DNA from 2 places in the Symbiopectobacterium purcellii genome. Region 1 is predicted to be linked to the other one. Evidence: predicted binding sites of a transcription regulator. Region 1 holds the regulator's gene; the other holds the start of a gene.
What was found. Region 1 encodes LexA, which represses DNA repair genes until DNA is damaged. Its sites were predicted from a motif close to TNCTGTATGTACATACAGNA; they were not measured.
Positions count from the first base shown of each region.

Region 2: a site for LexA is predicted at 1,979-1,998, ahead of uvrA (excinuclease ABC subunit UvrA). Genes of this name have one in related genera too.

Region 1 covers NZ_CP081864.1:483,774-487,190, forward strand. The annotation lists gene plsB (glycerol-3-phosphate 1-O-acyltransferase PlsB) at 1-408, opposite strand, end outside; gene K6K13_RS02195 (diacylglycerol kinase) at 537-905, shown strand; gene lexA (transcriptional repressor LexA) at 1,026-1,637, shown strand; gene zur (zinc uptake transcriptional repressor Zur) at 1,705-2,226, opposite strand; gene K6K13_RS02210 (pirin family protein) at 2,324-3,025, opposite strand; gene K6K13_RS02215 (LysR family transcriptional regulator) at 3,134-3,417, shown strand, end outside.
Region 2 covers NZ_CP081864.1:3,761,008-3,764,424, reverse strand. The annotation lists partial or broken gene K6K13_RS17620 (Rieske 2Fe-2S domain-containing protein) at 1-574, shown strand, start outside; gene K6K13_RS17615 (hypothetical protein) at 601-1,209, shown strand; gene K6K13_RS17610 (single-stranded DNA-binding protein) at 1,311-1,853, opposite strand; gene uvrA (excinuclease ABC subunit UvrA) at 2,159-3,417, shown strand, end outside.

The DNA of each region.
Region 1 (3,417 bases):
TTCGCGGCCCGGAGAGCGGCCAAACATGACAGAAACGGGCACCATCTGTACATCGAGATAGGGATTGTTGCGGTGCAGATCCAGATAATCATGGAACAGTTTGACGGATTCCTGCTTGGGCGTGTAATAGCGGAACACGCGCGGACCATCGTTAATAAACACGTGGCTGGGCAGTGATACACCGTCAATTTCAGTCGGTTCCAGCGGATCGGGCAGTTCTAAAGCTTGGCATTTTGCGCGCAGCGTCAGTAAATCCGCCTGTGAGTTATAGGGCAGCACATAAAGGATGGGGCGAGACGGATCTAGCCCTAACTCCGCCACGGGATCGTTAGGAATTATCTTGCTTTTCACTAACAATTTAAGTGCGAAATTCAGTAATTTATAGTAAATTTTACGCCAGCCGGACATAACAACCAGAAGCCTCATGAGTAGCAATGCGCCGCAAGGATACCAGAAAGTACACGGGAGATCTGTGGTGTGAGACAACGGTGTTACGGGAAAATTGCAAAAAATCTCTGATAAACGGGTGAAAAAACATGAATAAGGCTACCGGGGTAACTCGGATTATCAAGGCAACCGGGTACTCTCTCAAAGGGCTGAAACAGGCATGGCAGCACGAAGCTGCATTTCGGCAAGAACTGATGCTGCTGGTGGTAGCGGTGCTGGTTGCGTGTTGGCTCCCCGTGTCACTGCTGGAGCGGCTATTGCTGATTGGCGTGGTGGTGGTAGTGGTGCTGATGGAGTTAGTCAACAGCGCGATTGAGGCCGTTGTCGATCGCGTGGGGACGGAGCACCATGAACTGTCCGGGCGCGCCAAGGATATCGGATCGGCGGCTGTGTTTGTGGCCTTGGTCTTTGCCGCCATTGTCTGGGTCAGCATTCTCTGGCCTCTGGTTCTGGGGTGATTTCAGCATGATTTTGGGGCAATGCTCATAAAAACACGGCTATTTGCCTCTCTGTCATTCCCAAGCCGCGATGACCTGTATATACTCACAGATAAACTGTATAAACAACCAGGGGGCGGGATGAAAGCATTAACAACCAGACAGCAGCAGGTCTATGATCTGATTCGCGATCATATTGCGCAGTCCGGCATGCCGCCAACGCGTGCTGAGATTGCCCAGCGACTGGGTTTCCGCTCACCTAACGCGGCGGAGGAGCATCTGAAGGCGCTGGCGCGTAAAGGCGTAATTGAAATCGTCTCCGGTGCATCACGCGGGATCCGCCTGCTGATGGAAGAAGAAAATGCCGGTCTGCCGCTGATTGGTCGTGTTGCGGCCGGTGAACCGTTGCTGGCGCAAGAATACATCGAGTGCCACTATCAGGTCGATCCGGCCATGTTCAAGCCGCACGCAGACTTTCTGCTGCGCGTCAGCGGTATGTCGATGAAGGACATCGGGATACTGGACGGCGATTTGCTTGCCGTGCATAAAACGCAAGAAGTGCGTAACGGACAGGTAGTGGTGGCGCGCATCGAAGATGAAGTGACGGTTAAGCGCTTGAAGCGTCAAGGTAATACCGTACAACTTCTGGCGGAGAATGAGGCCTTTGCTCCCATCGTGGTTGATTTGCGTGAGCAGAGCTTCAGTATCGAAGGGCTGGCCGTCGGCGTTATCCGTAACGGTGAGTGGAGTTAAATCCCGTTAACCGACAGGGCGCTTCTGTTCAGGAAAAGCCTTGTCGGGGACGTGATGCACGCTCAGATCAACGACCAGGTTTCGCATTTTTGATGGGCACCGTATGGTCGTGGTGGCAGTGCCCGTGTTCACGGCAATCAGCCACTTCCTGACAGGCCTCGCACAGGCCATGCGCTTCTACCACGCTGTGGCGCAGCGTAAAATTGGCGCTTTGTGCCAATTGCTGAAGAATGGCTTCAATGCCTTCCGTCTGACGTTCTGTCACTTGTCCGCAGCGATCGCAAATAAACAGCGCTGAAGTATGGCTATGCTCTTCAATGTGGTGACACATGACATAGCTGTTGGTCGATTCCACGCGGTGGATAAACCCTTGCTCCAGCAGAAAATCCAGTGCGCGATAGACGGTAGGGGGCTTGGCTTGCGGTTCTGAAGCGCGCAGCAGATCCAACAGATCGTACGCACTGATCGCGCCGTGTTGCTGCGCCATCAGCCGAAGCACTTCGAGTCGCTGTGGCGTAAGGCGTACGTTGCGCTGTTGGCAAATACTTTCCGCCTGGGCGAGGAGTTTGTCTTGGTCGCTTGAATCCATTGGCCTGATCCTACCGCATGATGATGAACATGTTGTTCATCTTACCATGTAAGGCATGGATCGCGCTGTGATAATCCATCAGTGGGTTTAATGCGCCTCAGGCAACCAGATCGATAAGCAGCGCACGCAGCGGGGCTTTGGCGCGGATAGTCAGCTGTTTTTCCTGCTGAATGAAGGCGCCGTCTCCACACTGTAACATCGCTGCGTTCTCTTGCGGCGTCATGGCTTCCATTGCACCGTGAATCACCTGAAAATAGGCGCGGTTGCCGTTGAGCGTAAACGTGTGCTGTTCGCCTTCGTCCAATTGCAGATGGTGTACCCAAACCTGCTGGCGAAGTTGCAGGCTGCTGTTTTCACCTTCCGGTGAGGCGAGCAGCTTGACCTTTGTATCGCACAGTGCAAGCCGTTGCAGCGCGCTGTTTTCCCGCGACGGGCAGGCATTGAACCACAACTGCAAACGTGTCAGCGGCGTGGTATCGCTGATACTGTGCTCGCTGTAACTCACCGCAGGCTGTGCGGCTAATAACAGGACGTCGCCCGCTTTTGCGCGGATATGGCCTCCGTTGCTGTCGCGATATTCCGCTTCACCTTGCAGCAGAATATTTAAAATATCGACCTGCGGGTAGGTGCGTGGCTGAAATGCCGAGCCAGGCTTGAGGACTTCCTGATTCAGCACGCGCAGTGAGGCAAAGCCTAACAGCTCAGGATCGAAATAATGGCCGAAGGAGAAGGTGTAGCGCGCTTGCAGCCAGCCGTAGTCAGCTTGACCGCACTGTTCCGCTGTTCTGCATATGATCATGGTTCTGAACCTCAAAAATTACACTAAACAAATAGTAATTGTGTGGACGTTGGATTGTTAGCTAGTTAATCTGGTCGGTATATTCAAAATTCCTGAATGAGTGAATAAATGGCAAAAGAACGGGCATTAACGCTGGAAGCGCTGCGAGTGATGGATGCCATCGATCGCCGTGGCAGCTTTGCGGCAGCGGCTGATGAGTTGGGGCGCGTGCCGTCGGCGCTGAGCTACACCTACACCATGCAGAAGCTGGAAGAAGAGCTCGACGTCGTGCTTTTTGATCGCTCAGGGCATCGCACAAAATTTACCAACGTGGGGCGTATGTTGCTCGAACGGGGGCGAATCCTGCTTGAAGCTGCCGATAAACTGACCACTGATGCGGAAGCGCTGGCGCG
Region 2 (3,417 bases), 1.7 Mb from region 1:
CACTGCCGCCTGGCGGTGTAACTATTAGTATGCGCTGGAAAATGTGATGGACCCGATGCACGGGACGTATCTGCATTCCGCGTCTCATTCCATGGCGCAGGGGGCGCGTAAAGCGGAGATGGTGCTCGATCCGACATCAAGCGGTTTCATCTTCAGGAAAAAACATCAATCTGGCGTTAATTTTGATTGGGTGGAATTAGGCATCAGCGGTGCTTACTGGATGCGACTTTCCATTCCCTATCAGCAACGTTTCGGGCCCGGTGGCCCTTTCTGGATTGTCAGCATGGTGGGGCCGGAAGATAACGATAACTGCCGCGTTTTTTTCTGGCGTATTCGTCGTGTCTCGGGCTGGCAGCGGGATATGTGGCGTTTTATGTACCGAAATCGTTTAGAGAAATTGCATTGGGCCGTACTGGAACAGGATAGGCGCTTGCTGGAAAACTTGGCACCGGACGCGAACGCTTACGAATACCTCTATCAACATGATGTTGGGCTCTCTCGCTTGCGTCGAATGATGCAGAAAACGGCAAAAGCACAGGTGGCAGAGCGGGAAACACAGCACGCGTTGCGATAATCGATTCAGACGCCGGACGGGCCCTGATGGCGAACTGTAAATGGAAGATTATCAATCGATCACCCTATAGCATTTCCGCTGAATTTAATAATGAAAGGGTATCAGCGGTAATGATAAGTATCTCGACAGCAAACAGTAATCAAACCAGTGCGGCCAATAGAGAAATCACAACCAGTGCCAAAACGGTCCGAATGAAGGATATCCTTGGATTGAGAAAGGCCGTGAAATACGTTGAGAATCTGGTGACAACGTTTAATCGCGATTTGCAAAATCCGACACACTGGCAACGTCCTAATGTAAACAGCCTCAGACAGCTGTTAGCCGATATAAACGTGGTAAGCGCGCGTGCAAATCAACTGACAGCTAAAATAGAAAGCTCTTCTTACCCGCATCATGCATCCAAAATGGCCAACCTGGGAGAGATCAAGGCAACCATTGATACGTTGAATAAAAACGTCAATACCAGCTTTAATCGCTCACAAAAAAACATGCAAGTTATGCGTGAACGAGAAGATCGATATCAGGAAGATCGAGTGAACAGTGCGAGAGCGCGTTCTGAGCGTCGGCAGCATGTTAACGAAATGATTAATTCGGGAAGAGGTGATGAGCTGTATAACGGGGGAATGGTGAAATAGTGGAGGGGGCGCGGTGTTGTGGCATTATGAATTTCAACATGAATCCTTCAAACATAACGTCCTGCTTTAGCAGGACGTTATGTTTTTGCTGAACCAAAAACTTAGAACGGAATATCGTCGTCAAAGTCCATCGGCGGCTCATTGCCGCCAGGCATCGGGGCATTGTTCTGCTGGCGCGGCGCTTGCTGTGCACCACCGCTGAAAGCCTGACCGCCCTGAGGCTGCTGTGGTTGTCCCCAGCCACCCTGCGGTGCGCTGTTGCCTGCGTTGCCGCCTGCTGGTGCGCTACCGCCTTGACGGCCGCCCAGCATCTGCATGGAGCCGGAAATGTCGACTACCACTTCCGTGGTGTAACGATCCTGCCCACCCTGATCCTGCCATTTACGCGTGCGCAGTTGACCTTCGACATACACCTGCGAGCCTTTACGCAGGTATTCTCCAGCCACTTCAGCCAGCTTGCCGTACAGCGTGACGCGGTGCCATTCTGTGCGCTCTTTCTGCTCGCCGGTCTGCTTGTCGCGCCAGGTATCCGACGTGGCCAGAGTCAGGTTAGCAACGGCACCACCGTTCGGCAGATAACGGACTTCCGGGTCTTGCCCCAGATTCCCGACAAGAATCACTTTATTAACGCCTCTGCTGGCCATGCTTGTGTCTCCTGATGAGTCAATACGTAAAGTCTAAGCCAGAAATCATAACATGCCAGCACTGTGCTGAGTACCCGCGATGTTGCATCCACACTTTTTTTATTGGTTACATTGTTGCATCAGAGTACTGGATGTTTATTCAGTTTTTTGTTAGCGTATTTCTTCTGCATGTCCCCCCACTGAGCCGCCATCTGCGGTGCTAGAAAACGCAGCGGGTGTATTTTTGTGTCATAATTGCACGTTTCGTACCGGTTATCTCCGCCTGCGGGATGATGAAAATAGCGTTAACTCCGGGATGTATGTGAATGGATAAGATCGAAGTTCGTGGTGCCCGTACTCATAACCTCAAAAATATCAATCTGGTAATTCCCCGCGATAAACTGATTGTGGTCACCGGGTTGTCGGGATCCGGTAAATCGTCGCTGGCGTTTGATACCCTGTATGCGGAAGGGCAGCGGCGCTACGTTGAATCGTTGTCTGCCTACGCGCGCCAGTTTCTCTCGTTAATGGAGAAGCCGGACGTCGATCATATCGAAGGGTTGTCACCGGCGATTTCCATCGAGCAAAAATCCACATCTCATAACCCGCGCTCAACCGTGGGTACCATCACCGAGATTCACGACTATTTGCGCCTGCTCTTTGCCCGCGTGGGTGAGCCACGCTGTCCGGATCACGACGTACCACTGGCAGCACAGACTGTCAGTCAGATGGTGGATAACGTGCTGGCGCAGCCGGAAGGGACTCGCCTGATGCTGCTCGCCCCCATTGTTAAAGATCGCAAAGGGGAGCACACCAAAACGCTGGAAAACCTGGCGACACAAGGCTATATCCGCGCCCGTATCGACGGCGAAGTGTGCGATCTTTCCGATCCGCCCAAGCTGGAATTACAGAAAAAACACACCATTGAAGTGGTGGTCGATCGTTTCAAGGTGCGTGAAGATTTGGCACAGCGTCTGGCGGAATCGTTTGAAACTGCGCTGGAGCTTTCCGGCGGTAGCGCCATCGTGGCGGATATGGATGACAGCAAGTTGCCCGAACTGCTGTTCTCCGCCAACTTTGCTTGTCCGCAGTGTGGCTACAGCATGCATGAGCTGGAACCGCGCATGTTCTCCTTTAACAACCCGGCAGGTGCCTGTCCGAGCTGTGATGGATTGGGCGTGCAACAGTTCTTCGATCCAGCGCGTGTGGTGCAAAACGGTGAGCTGTCGCTGGCGGGGGGGGCTATTCGCGGCTGGGATCGACGCAACTTTTACTATTTTCAGATGCTGCGTTCACTGGCGGAGCATTACCGTTTTGATGTCGAGGCCCCCTACGACAGCCTGAGTGAAAAAATTCGTCACGTCATTCTTTACGGCTCCGGTAAAGACACTATCGAGTTCAAATACATCAACGATCGTGGCGATACGTCGGTGCGACGCCATCCTTTCGAGGGCGTGTTGAACAACATGGAGCGGCGTTACAAGGAAACCGAATCAAGCGCGGTGCGCGAAGAGCTGGCCAAGTTCATCAGCAATCGTCCCTGTGCCAGTTGCAGCGGCACGCGCCTGCGTAAGGAAGCGCGCCA